Regions from separate parts of the Pseudoalteromonas sp. SG45-5 genome, predicted to be linked through region 2. Evidence: predicted binding sites of a transcription regulator. Region 2 holds the regulator's gene; each other region holds the start of a gene.
What was found. Region 2 encodes sigma-54, which starts transcription at its own class of promoters, with help from an activator protein. Its sites were predicted from a motif close to GTTGGCACGNNNNTNGNNT; they were not measured.
Positions count from the first base shown of each region.

Region 1: H5119_RS05760 (PspA/IM30 family protein) is a predicted target of sigma-54. The motif match lies at 2,461-2,479, and genes of this name have one in related genera.
Region 3: H5119_RS01725 (BON domain-containing protein) is a predicted target of sigma-54. The motif match lies at 2,211-2,229, and genes of this name have one in related genera.

Region 1 covers NZ_JACJEM010000012.1:81,516-85,788, forward strand. The annotation lists partial or broken gene H5119_RS05750 (hypothetical protein) at 1-976, shown strand, start outside; gene dusA (tRNA dihydrouridine(20/20a) synthase DusA) at 1,268-2,278, shown strand; gene H5119_RS05760 (PspA/IM30 family protein) at 2,521-3,201, shown strand; gene H5119_RS05765 (PspC domain-containing protein) at 3,211-3,417, shown strand; gene H5119_RS05770 (hypothetical protein) at 3,429-3,755, shown strand; gene H5119_RS05775 (copper chaperone PCu(A)C) at 3,835-4,273, shown strand, end outside.
Region 2 covers NZ_JACJEM010000050.1:28,296-32,568, forward strand. The annotation lists gene lptA (lipopolysaccharide transport periplasmic protein LptA) at 1-269, shown strand, start outside; gene lptB (LPS export ABC transporter ATP-binding protein) at 266-991, shown strand; gene H5119_RS15555 (RNA polymerase factor sigma-54) at 1,061-2,560, shown strand; gene hpf (ribosome hibernation promoting factor) at 2,586-2,873, shown strand; gene ptsN (PTS IIA-like nitrogen regulatory protein PtsN) at 2,878-3,330, shown strand; gene rapZ (RNase adapter RapZ) at 3,350-4,195, shown strand; gene H5119_RS15575 (HPr family phosphocarrier protein) at 4,241-4,273, shown strand, end outside.
Region 3 covers NZ_JACJEM010000004.1:27,614-31,886, reverse strand. The annotation lists gene H5119_RS01740 (PA4780 family RIO1-like protein kinase) at 1-266, opposite strand, end outside; tRNA gene H5119_RS01735 (tRNA-Ile) at 927-1,003, opposite strand; gene H5119_RS01730 (YqaE/Pmp3 family membrane protein) at 1,309-1,467, opposite strand; gene H5119_RS01725 (BON domain-containing protein) at 1,609-2,175, opposite strand; gene H5119_RS01720 (LiaF domain-containing protein) at 2,503-3,165, shown strand; gene H5119_RS01715 (VOC family protein) at 3,212-3,628, opposite strand; gene suhB (inositol-1-monophosphatase) at 3,879-4,273, shown strand, end outside.

The sequences.
Region 1 (4,273 bases), on a different contig from region 2:
TTTTAATTTGCCGCAAGGGTTGGTAGTTCGTATTTCTGCTGGTGCGCAGCTGCGTGCAGCAATTGGAACTCGTATTAATCTTTATGGTGAGTTTTATAGCGAAGGTACTGCAGAAAACCCTGCTATTATCGACCTAGAAGAGTCAAAAAATGGATTTTGGTACGGTATTCATGCTCATTCAGGCAGTAAATTAATCTTTAATTATACACGTATCACTCAAGCTGAAATTGGCGTATATGTTGCGGTTGGCAGTGATGTCAGCATTACTCACTCTTGGTTGATTGCGAATAAAACGGCAATAAAGTTTGTTGATGATTCAGCCACTAGCGATCCATTATTATTAGTAAACTATAATGTTTTTGAAGGAAATATAGATTTTAATATTGATGCTCAACAAACCATTGAAGGCTACTTTATTGGTGATATTGATGCTCGCTTTAACTGGTGGGGAAGTGCAGACGTGGTCACTATTAATAGGCTTATATACGATCGTAAAAATAACAATGCACTCGGTTTATTAGTAAACTTTAGTCAACCTTGGTTAGACACTACCGGTTCTATTGTGTGGGCTACAGCATTCGTTGGTAATATTGATAGCAGTGTGATCATAAAAGGTAAGCTGAGTGTTATTGGCTATAGTTTATTGAGTAGCGATTTTACGGTAAGTGCTACACAACAACTAATTATAGAATCTTCGGCTAGCATGTACGTTACTGGTGGTTTAAGTATTGCTAAATTAGGTAAGCTTGTACTTAGAAAGGGGACTTATTTAGGCGTTGCAGAAAATGCTACAATTACTATGAATGCAAATACAGATATTGAGATAGGCATTAGTTCTAAAATTGAAATATTTGGGGTGCTGATTGCTAGGGCGCAAAGCACTCAACCAATTGTATTTGTTGGTGCTCAGCCTATACATTGCGAAAGCCAAGATAATAGTGCTCTTATCGAAACTATAGTAGAATTCAAGAAGTAGTCTTTTGCACTATCGCCACAGCAAATTAATATTCGCTGTGGCGTTCTACTTATGTTTTATACCACTATTTAAAACCAGAATTTTCTTGCTCAAACGGCTACTCTAACTGCGTAATATTAGATATTTATTTTTGAAAGAAATAAACTTTTCTGTATAGTAGCGTTCTTATTTTGACGGCAGTAATCATTCAGTTATCACTGCTTACCTTTTAGAAAATATTCCTTTATAAATAACTATCTCTCCTATGCTTTGTTATGGTAAGGAATCTACGTTTATGGCAATTCAGACTATATGAGTAACACACTAAATAAGGGCTGTAGCCCAGTGATAGCAAGTAATACAGGGTTTAGGCGGTTTAGCGTGGCACCGATGCTTGATTGGACTGATCGCCATTGTCGTACTTTTCATCGCAAGATGACTAAGCACACTGTGCTTTATACCGAAATGATAACTACGGGGGCTATTTTATTTGGTCGCGGTGACTATCTTCATTTTAATCAGCACGAAGGCCCAGTTGCGCTGCAACTTGGTGGCTCTGATCCTAAAGCACTTGCGCAATGTGCCAAGCTTGCAGGTGAGCGTGGTTATGACGAAATAAATTTAAATGTAGGTTGCCCGTCAGACCGAGTTCAAAATGGCCGTTTTGGTGCGTGTTTAATGGCAGAACCTCAATTGGTTGCTGAGTGTGTTGCAGCTATGAAAAGTGAAGTTACTATTCCGGTTACCGTTAAAACGCGTATTGGTATTGATGAGCAAGATTCGTATGAGTTTTTATGTGCGCTTATTGAAGCGTCTCATAAAGTAGGCTGTGATGATTTTATTATTCATGCTCGTAAAGCGTGGCTCAATGGCTTAAGTCCGAAAGAAAACCGTGAAGTTCCACCTCTTGATTACCCTCGTGTTTACCAGCTTAAAAAAGATTACCCACAGCTTGATTTAAGCCTAAATGGCGGTGTAAAAACAATTGAGCAGAGCCTAGAACACCTACAGCATATCGATGGTGTAATGATTGGCCGCGAAGCTTACAGTAATCCATTTATGCTCAATGACGTTGATGAAAAAATATATGGTGATGCTGCCAATACGCAATCTCGTCATGATGTAGTGCGTTCTATGTATGACTACATTGAAGAAGAAATGCGCTTGGGGGCTAACTTTTGGCATGTTGCGCGCCATATGCTCGGTATTTTTCAGGGACAACCAGGCGCACGTGGGTTTAGACGCCACCTTTCTGAAAACGGTCATGGCAAGCAAGCTGATTTATCAGTTATGGATAAGGCACTCAGCTTTGTACCAGAATAAAGTTATGCACAAGCATTAAATATTGAGCCACTTTCGAGTGGCTTTTTTGATCCTAAAAATTAGTCAAAAACATACTTTATTGGCTAATTACACTTTATTTCATTCAGTTTCAAGTCATTCTTATTTTGATTATAAACTGCTTAATCTACTGATATTATTGTGTTTACTTCTATTTTAATTGACTTGGCACAACTCTTGGAATCGTCTTGTTGTAATCAATTTAAAATCAACTGGAGAATACCATGGGCATATTTAATCGCGTAAATGATGTAATTCAATCAAACATTGTTGCCATGCTTGATAAAGCAGAAGATCCTAAAAAGCTGGTCAATTTAATGCTTAGCGAGATGCAAGATGCGCTGAATGAGTGTCGTAGTACTGCAGCAGCTTTATTGTGCGAAGAGAAAATAATCAACCGCCAAATTGATACTCAAAAAAACACGCTGTTAACATGGCAAACGAAAGCTGAACTTGCTGTTGAAAAAGGGCGTGATGATCTTGCTAAATCAGCATTAGTTGCAAAGCAGGAACTGAGTGAAAGTATTGCTAATAAGCAAACTCAATTAGTGGCCCTTCAAGAGTCTATTGCAAAAATTAGAAACGATTGTGAGCGTCTTCAACAAAAAATGGCAGAAGCCAAAGTTAAGCAAACTCAATTATCACAGCGTCATAACGTTGTTGTTGCAAGAAACAAAATTAATACCCAATTACAAAGCGATAAAGTGGCGCATGCGTTATCTCGTTTTGAACAAATTGAGCAACGTGTTGAAGGTATTGAGGCGCAAGTAGAAGCTTATGAACTCACTGACTCAGCAAGCTCGACTGTATCTGAAATAGAGTCGTTAGTTAAAAATGAAAAAATTGATGCAGAGCTTGCAAGTTTAAAAGCGAGCTTAAAAACTAACGTAAAGCAAACTGCTTAGGAGGGTGTTATGAATAGTTTTAATCGTCAACGTGGCTGGTATAAAAATACGCTTGATAAAAAAATATCGGGTGTGTGTAGTGGTTTGGCATATCGATTAGATTTTCCGGTGTGGTCAACGCGTTTGGTCACTATTTTGTTATTTTTGAGTTTTCCGTTTGCAATTGCATTAGGTTATTTTATTGCACATTGCTGCCTTGATGAAAAAATATCTTAAGGAGTAATCCAATGAAAGCCTTAGTCGTATGTGTACTTGTTTATTTATTGTTGTTTACTAATTTAATATCGTTTACGCACTTTGATACTTGGCAGTTTCCGCTTTGGATTGCTGATATTAGCTGGGCAGGGCTTGAGCTGGTAGGTGCATTTGCAGCAATAGTTGCAGTAGTGGTTGTTGTTGCGCTTGTAGCTATGGGGTTAATTGGTGCTGGTGTAGTTGCATTAGTGGGTACTATTTTAGCCTTACTGTTTGGCTCGGTAATTATTGCATGGCCGTTATTGTTTATCGCAATAGTGTGTTGGTTAGTTGCTGATAACAAAAAAATGATTTCTTAATCCTTAATTTTACTGACTATTATAAAGTAACTATGTTAAATTTAGCGTGTTATTTTATGTTTTAACAAGGATTATAATGATGATGAAATGGTGTTTTTCGATAGCGACTACATTAATGTTTGGTTTTTTTTCGTTATCACTGGCGGCGCATTCTGGACATGATCATGACGCTGATACCGCAGAGCTTATAGTAAATAATGCTCAAGTTAGAGAGTTTTTACCTGCAAGTACATCAAGTGTAGGGTATTTAACAATTACTAATCACAATAAAGCAGCTGCAACGCTAATAAAAGCGAGCATTGATGGTGTAGGGCGTGTAGAAATACATGAGCATTCACACGTTGATGGCATGATGAAAATGCAAAAGGTTGACTCAGTAGTAATTAAAGGTCATGAAAGTGTAATATTTCAACCTGGTGGCTATCATTTAATGGTGTTTGAGCCACAAGAGCCACTAAAAGTAGGGCAAGAACGTAAACTCACGCTATATTTTAGTGATGGCAACCGCCTTTTCACTA
Region 2 (4,273 bases):
ATTTTGAAGAAAAACAACCCGACGGCACGACTATGAGCGCCAGTGCTGATGAAGTGCGTTACGATGTATCTAAGCGTTTTTTAACGCTTGTTGGTAATGCGCAAGTATCGCAAGCTGGGCAAAAAATAAATGCAAAAAGTATTACTTACGACATAGAACAGCAATTAATTAGCGCTGAAAAAGATGAAAATTCAACGGATCGCGTTCACACAATTTTAGTGCCTATTGAAGCTAAAAAAAGTAAAACAAGCGATAAAGGCCAACCATGAGCACATTAAAAGCAGAACTATTAGCCAAAAGCTATAAAGGCCGAGAAGTTGTAAAAAACGTCGGCCTTGAAGTTAAAGCTGGCAGTATTGTTGGCTTACTTGGCCCAAACGGCGCTGGTAAAACCACCACGTTTTATATGATTGTGGGCTTAGTACCTAGCGATAAAGGAAAAATATCTATCGACGATAACGATATTACTCTTTTACCTATGCACAGTCGTGCTAGATTAGGCATAGGCTACTTACCACAAGAGTCTTCAATTTTTAGAAAGCTAACTGTTTATCAAAACTTAATGGCAATTTTAGAAACACGTAAAGAACTTAAGAAGCAGCAAAGAGAAGATACGCTAAATAATTTATTAGACGAATTTAATATTCAACATATCCGTGACAGCCAAGGTATGGCGTTATCGGGTGGTGAACGTCGCCGCGTAGAGATAGCCCGTGCATTAGCGGCTAATCCCAAGTTTATATTATTAGATGAACCGTTTGCGGGCGTTGACCCAATCTCTGTACTTGATATAAAAAAAATCATAGAACATCTCAAAAATCGTGGGATTGGTGTGTTAATTACCGATCATAACGTAAGAGAAACCCTTGATGTTTGCGAAAAAGCCTACATTGTTTCTCATGGGGAGCTGATTGCATCAGGTACTCCAGAACACGTATTAAATGACAAAACAGTACGCGATGTTTACTTAGGCGAGCAATTTAGGCTGTAACATTTACGCCATGTCTTTAAGCATCTGCTAGTATTAATTATAACAACATAAAAGGATTGTTAGAGATACATGAGGCAATCACTACAGCTGCGCATGGGCCAGCAACTTACAATGACTCCACAATTGCAACAAGCTATTCGTTTGTTGCAACTCAGTACATTGGATCTCCAGCAAGAAATACAAGAAGCGCTCGACAGCAACCCACTTTTAGAGGTTGAGGAACAAGACTATTCTGAAGACGCTGCAGGTAAAAATGAACAAAAAGCAGACACCGATGATATAACTGTTAGCGCATCTGCCGACGATGCTCCAAGCGAATACGAACAAGACAGCGGCGAAGCACTTGCTAAAGATACGGTAAGTGACGACATGGCGATGGATGTTAGCTGGGACGAGTACATGAGTGCAGCTCCAGCCTCTTCATCAGGTCCAATGCCTGAAGACGAGTCTATATACCAAGGTGCATCAACGGAAACGCTCCACGAGTATTTAATGTGGCAACTTCAACTAACGCCATTTAGCCCTACTGATGAAGCGATTGCGATTGCTATTGTGGAAGCCGTAGATGATTCAGGCATTTTAACACTAAGTTGTGAAGAGATTCTCGAAAGCTTCAACCAAGAAAACGAAGATGATAATGAAGTTGAACTTGATGAAATAGAAGCTGTTTTAAAACGCATTCAATTATTTGATCCGGTCGGTATAGCAGCGCGTAGTTTACAAGAGTGTTTGTGCATTCAACTTAATCAGTTTGATAAAGAAACACCCTATATTAATGAAACAAAAATGATTTTAACCGAGCACATAGACTTATTAGCAGCTCGCGACTATCGTACATTAATGAAAAAAACGAAGCTCAAAGAGGAAGAGCTTAAAGAAGTAATGACACTTATTCATACGCTAAACCCAAAGCCTGCAGATACGATTGTTAGGGAAGAGTCTGAGTATGTAATTCCTGATGTGTCAGTGAAAAAAATTAAAGGCCGCTGGGTTGTTGAACTAAATCCAGATAGCATGCCAAAAATTCGCGTAAACAGCCAATATGCTGCGATGTCTCGCACTGTTAAATCAAGCGGTGATAGCCAGTTTATACGCTCGCATTTACAAGAAGCTAAATGGTTTATTAAAAGCTTAGAAAGCAGAAACGATACATTATTAAAAGTAACTAACTGTATTGTTAAGCAGCAGCAAGGCTTTTTTGAACATGGTCCTGAGGCCATGAAACCTATGGTTTTAAATGATGTTGCTGAAATGGTGGAAATGCACGAATCAACTATTTCGCGTGTAACCACTCAAAAGTATATGCATACACCTCGGGGGATATTTGAGCTTAAATACTTTTTCTCAAGTCATGTAAGTACCGAAAATGGCGGTGAATGCTCATCTACAGCAATACGTGCACTTATCAGAAAATTAATCGCTGCAGAAAACTCAGCAAAACCATTGAGTGATAGCAAAATAGCGGATATATTGGCTGAGCAAGGAATTAAAGTAGCGAGACGTACAATCGCAAAATATCGCGAATCTCTGGCTATTCCACCGTCAAATCAGCGAAAAAGTCTGATTTAAGACGCAAACAAAGAGGGTAATGCTTATGCAACTAAACTTAACTGGTCGTCACGTAGAATTAACTGATTCACTAAGAGACTATATAAATACCAAATTTGCGAAGCTAGAAAGACACTCTGATCATATTAATAATGTTCATGTCATTCTTGATGTAGAAAAACTAAGCCAAAAAGCAGAAGCAACAATACATGTAAGTGGTGCTGAGTTATTTGCCTCAACTGAGCATCAAGACATGTACGCTGCCATCGATTCGCTGATTGATAAGCTCGATCGCCAAGTAATTAAACACAAAGAGAAGCTTGCTCGACACTAATATGATGAAATTAAGCTCACTTATATGCCAGGACTGCAGCAAAGCTGCGGTCCTTTTTAATAGCAAAAAAAGAATTTTAGAGCTTATCAGCGAACTTGCTCACGATAAGCTTCCGTACCTTTCTCAACAAGATATTCTTAGCGCTTTACTAAGTAGAGAAAAGCTAGGCAGTACTGGTATAGGTAGAGGCATAGCGATCCCTCACGGGCGCATGAGCGGTGCACAAGAGCCCTTAGCCTTAGTACTCGTTAGTGAAACACCTATTAGCTTTGATGCAATTGATAATCGTCCCGTTGATATTTTTGTTGCACTCATCGTACCAGATGGTGATAACCAGCAGCACTTAAAGACTCTGGCAACCATTGCTGATAAACTTAACGACAAAGAATTTTGTAAGCAATTGCGCAGTGCAAAAACGGATACCGAACTGTATCAAGTTATTGTTAAGCAATCGTGATTAATATAAAGGGTGATAAATGGAGTTAATTATCATAAGTGGCCGATCGGGTTCTGGAAAGTCGGTTGCTTTACGCGTTGTTGAAGACTTAGGTTATTATTGCGTAGATAACATTCCGTTAAATCTGTTACCTTCTTTGGTACGCAGCGTTTCTGATAACTACGATAAAATCGCAGTGAGCATTGATGTACGAAACCTTCCTAAGGAACAAGAACAGTTTAATGATATTCTTGAATACTTACCCGGTTTTGCAAAGCCTACCTTATTTTATTTAGACAGCGAAGATCAAACACTGATAAAACGTTTCTCTGAAACACGCCGCTTACATCCCCTATCGGTTGACTCACTGCCGCTTGATTTGGCAATCAAAAAAGAAAAAGAATTACTTGATGTGCTAACCACTCGAGCCGATTATATGATTGACACAAGTGACTTAAGTGTCCATCAACTTGCTGAATCTATTCGTGAAAAAATATTAGGAAAAAAAGACAAGCAGCTTATTGTCACGTTTGAATCGTTTGGTTTTAAACACGGCATCCCTAAAGAAGCAGATTATGTATTTGATGCACGCTTCTTGCCAAACCCTCACTGGGAGCCTGAGTTAAAACCGTTAAATGGCTTAGATCAACCTGTTAAAGATTATTTAGCGAGTCATAGCATAGTGCAAAAGTTCACATGGCAAATTCAAACTTTTGTACAAACATGGTTACCCCATTTAGAACGAAATAACCGCAGTTACCTAACGATTGCTATTGGCTGTACTGGTGGGCAACATCGCTCAGTGTATTTAGCACAAACAATTGGTGAAAGCTTTGCGATGACACACCCCAATGTAAAAATTCGCCACCGAGAGCAAGAGAAATAATTCTCACATAAAATAATAACCAGTTCAGCTTAGGTAGGGTAACGTATGCGCTTAGAAGATACCTTTTTAATACAAAAC
Region 3 (4,273 bases), on a different contig from region 2:
ATCTCTTCCTCTAACTGTCGACCATAGCTTGAACGCTTCCCCATAGCACGGGCTTGGCGACCACCACGAACTTTTCGCCCTTCTTGGTACTGGGCTGCTTTTTTAAAACTACGTTTAACAGCATCTTTATAAACTTTAGCGCAACGAATATGCTCGCCACAGCGAACAACAAAAACATCGGCTTCTTTGCCGCTCATTAATCGGCTGATAACCTCATCAATTAAACCATCATCAACGAGAGGTTGTAGGCGTTTTGGTATTTTCACAGGTTCCCTGCTATATAGGATTGGTTATTAATCATTATTGTATCGAGTATGCTCTATGTATTTAAATGTGACTTAAACAGGATATCATCTTTGAGAATTTAAGAAATAATTAACAGTAAAAGTGATTCAAAAAATTATCACATAACAATCTGTTTATTATAAGACTAAGACAGATTTAAGACTGAAAAAAATAGTTTAGTTAATTAGCTTTTACCTCAAAACTTGTGTCAAATTTAATCAGCAACATCAATACGCCTTAGCTGTAAAGTTTATATCTTGTTAGGACGTGTTGACCTTTGTGGATTGAAATTCATTCAATCTATGGGCGATTTAATCGCGGCGTGAGGTTTGTATAATCAAGACTGATTAAATCTGAAACGATTTTTTCAAGAGAGCGACTCTCACCAAACTTAGCAAGTTCAACTAATATATTTTGACTAAAGACTTTACTCATCAACTGAAAGTCATACTTGGATAGGGCAATATTTTTCATAAGCAACTAAGTAAAAAACACTCCATTTAATTTACTCTTTTAGAAGAGTATCTCAATAGATAAAATAAATTAGGTAATTATTGCATCATTTCAAATTCATTAATATTATTAAAAGTAGCACAGGGTATTTTCTGTTAGTAGGTATTTACTTGGAAAGTTTGTAAAAGTGGTGGCCCCTCCCAGACTCGAACTGGGGACCTAACGATTATGAGTCGTGTGCTCTAACCAACTGAGCTAAGGGGCCAACTTTATATAACTGAAACAGTTAATTTTGAAACGTTTAATCACCTGAGTGACTAAAGTGGACTGCAGTATAAAAACTTTTTAGGGGCTTGTCACTACCAAAAACATTTATTTTAACAATCAGTAAGCTAACTGCTTAAATAGTAAACTTTCGGTGGGTGTAAATATTAAATTTACAAAACTTAGAGCGAACGGTGAAGGTGTGGACTGATTAAAATTACGACCCGCTAATAAATTCAATTTACCTCTAAACTTAAAAATCGTCATTTTCAAGTCACAGCGACTTATACAGCGGGTTGAACAGTATTATTTTTTAGCAATAATATAAATTGCATGTATCAGTCCTGGGAAATAGCCTAACAAGGTTAGTAAAATATTTAACCAAAAATGTAAACCTAAGCCTACCTGTAAAAACACACCCAGCGGCGGCAATAAAACAGATAATATTATACGAATGATATCCACGATAAAACTCCATTTAAATTAAGTATTAATACCAATTTCATTAAAAATATGACCTTCTATTACATTAAATAGCTCACTGATTTAATGTAATTGGTATAAAAAACGTAAAACCCAGCAATGCTGGGTTTTAGCTGTACTGTGTTATTCAGCAACGATAGTTAACTCATCAACTACGTCACGAACATCTTCAGCATTTTTAGCAATTTTAACTGCTAGCTGTTTTTCAGCTTCAGATTCTACAGAACCATTAAGGGTTACTATACCGTTGTCGGTATCAACGTCAATATCGGTTCCGCCCACTTCTGAGTCAAACAGGAAGCGCGTTGTGATTACTGTGGTGATTTTAGCGTCAGTTAAGTCGTTATCATCATCGTTCATCATGTTTTTGTCTGTGTGTTTAGCATCCATGTTTTTAACAACAGTAAGGCTGTTGTCAACACCAGATACGCCGTCTAGGCTAAGTACAAGTTCTTCTGCTAGCTCTTTTTCTACTTCGCTATCAACTTTACCTGTAAGTACTACCTTGCCATTTTTTACATCTGTATTAATGTCAAAGTTGTTTAGATTAGTGTTCATAAGAAGAACTGTTTCTGCCTTACCATCAATCCAAGCATCTTTACTTTCGTTTTCCCAGCTGTTTGCTTGGGCACTCATAGCCGTAGAACCAAGAACTAAAGCCGCGATAATAGATTTGTTAAATGTTTTCATAATCTTTCTCCTTTTGATTAAAGACACTTTTATTAATGCGAACTTTAGGCCAACTTTATTTAATATTAAAAATCAATAAGTTAAGCTTAATGCTGATAATAATTTGATTATGGCTATGCCAGTATTTACAGACTTATCGGTAAAACTTTCTCAAATAGTAAAATTAGCTAGATAATTGCTGTTTTGGTTAATCTATCGTTAATATAACGAAATAAAAAAACGAGTTAAAAATTAACCCATTGATAATTAAAGTACTTATAAGTGGTATGTGATTTGCAATCAAACTAACAAGAGCAGCATCAATAGCGAATATAATAAGGAATGCCCATGTCTGTAAAAGTTGAAGACCGTCCAATAGAGCAAGTGCGCGAACAAGTCATTGATCAATTAATTTATAATTACAGTCATGGAATTATTTCTGTTGATGCATTTGAAAGGCGCTTAGATAAAGCGATGGATGCATCTAATAACGAAGCCCTACTCGCCTTAGTAGAAGATTTAACACTTAATACCGATCAGCAATACAAAGCCGAAAAACAATCGCAGTTCACACCACACTACAGTGCACAGCAAAACAGTGATGATGACTTTACGCTACGCAGCATCTTGGGCTCTAACGAGCGAAGTGGCCAATGGGTTGTGCCAAAAAATATTTATCTAAGCAATTTTATGGGTTCGGTGGTACTTGATTTTACTGACGCTATTTTTGCTCATCAAAATGTGACTATTCACGTTAATTGTATTTTTGGCAGCGATGAAATTTACGTACCGGAGCATGTAAACGTAGTGTCTAAAATGTTTTGTATTTTAAGTAGCCTTGAAAATAAATCGATATCGCTCAATAAGCGCCAAGGACCCACTATTCATATTGAAGGAAGAGCAGTGTTAGGCTCTGTTGAAGTAAAAATTAAACGCACCATAAAAGAAAAATTTATAAGTTTTGCTAATGAGCTAAAAACCCAGCTGGGAGCTGGTAATAATCGTCAATAATATTGAGTATGTTTAAGCACCGTAATTTACGGTGCTTAGTATAAAGCTACAAATCATTATTTCTTTCACTGGGGATATCACTTAAATACTCGACAAACTCTACTTCAAAACCCGCCGGATCAACAAAGTAGACGTTTTTTCTAAATGGGTTGTCACTGCCATCCTTACTTATTACAAAGCCTGCTTTATTTAAACGTATTATTACCTCATCTAGGTTATTAGTTACATAAGCAAAGTGCGCAAAACCCACCTGATGACCCGATAGGTTTCTGTTTTCACCTTCACCATGATCGCTTATTGCTATGTAATGGGTGTCATCGCCAAAGTGTACCCAGCGTCTGGGCTTTCCATACCAAGTACCCTCGCCTTCACTTCTAATTGACCAATTCGGAAAGACGGCTTGATAAAATTTAAGCATGCTCTCAATATTATTAGCGACTAAATTAACGTGCTCTAAATACATAATGTGTTCCTGTTTATTAATTTAGGCACACGATAAAACCTCAAGCTAACTTTAGGTAAAGTGTTATTTTTAGTTTTTTATTTTAAAAGCAGCATCCCCTCTAAATATTTTAATAAATACACTAAACTTTCAATGTTGTATAAAAAACAAACATAAGTATTTGGGGTTTATTGTTTACTTTATGTCAAAAGTCGCTAAAATACGCCGGCTGAAATATATAAACGTTCTTTTACAACCCAAAGGTAACTCCATGCATCCAATGTTAAACATTGCGGTTCGCGCTGCGCGCAACGCAGGCAAAATTTTACTTCGCGCAAGTGAAGATTTATCAAAAGTTGAAGTGCAACAAAAAGGCGCTAACGACTTAGTAACTAACATTGATAAAGAAGCCGAAGCCGTAATTCGTGACACTATTTTACAGTCTTACCCTACTCACTCTATTGTTGGTGAAGAATTAGGTGAGCATAAAGGCAAGGATGATGATTACCAATGGATTGTAGATCCTATCGATGGAACAACTAATTTCATCAAAGGCATCCCTCATTATGCGGTTTCTATCGCACTTAAAGTTAAAGGTCGTTTGGACCAAGCTGTTATTTATGATCCAATTCGTGGTGAACTTTTCACTGCATCTCGCGGCCAAGG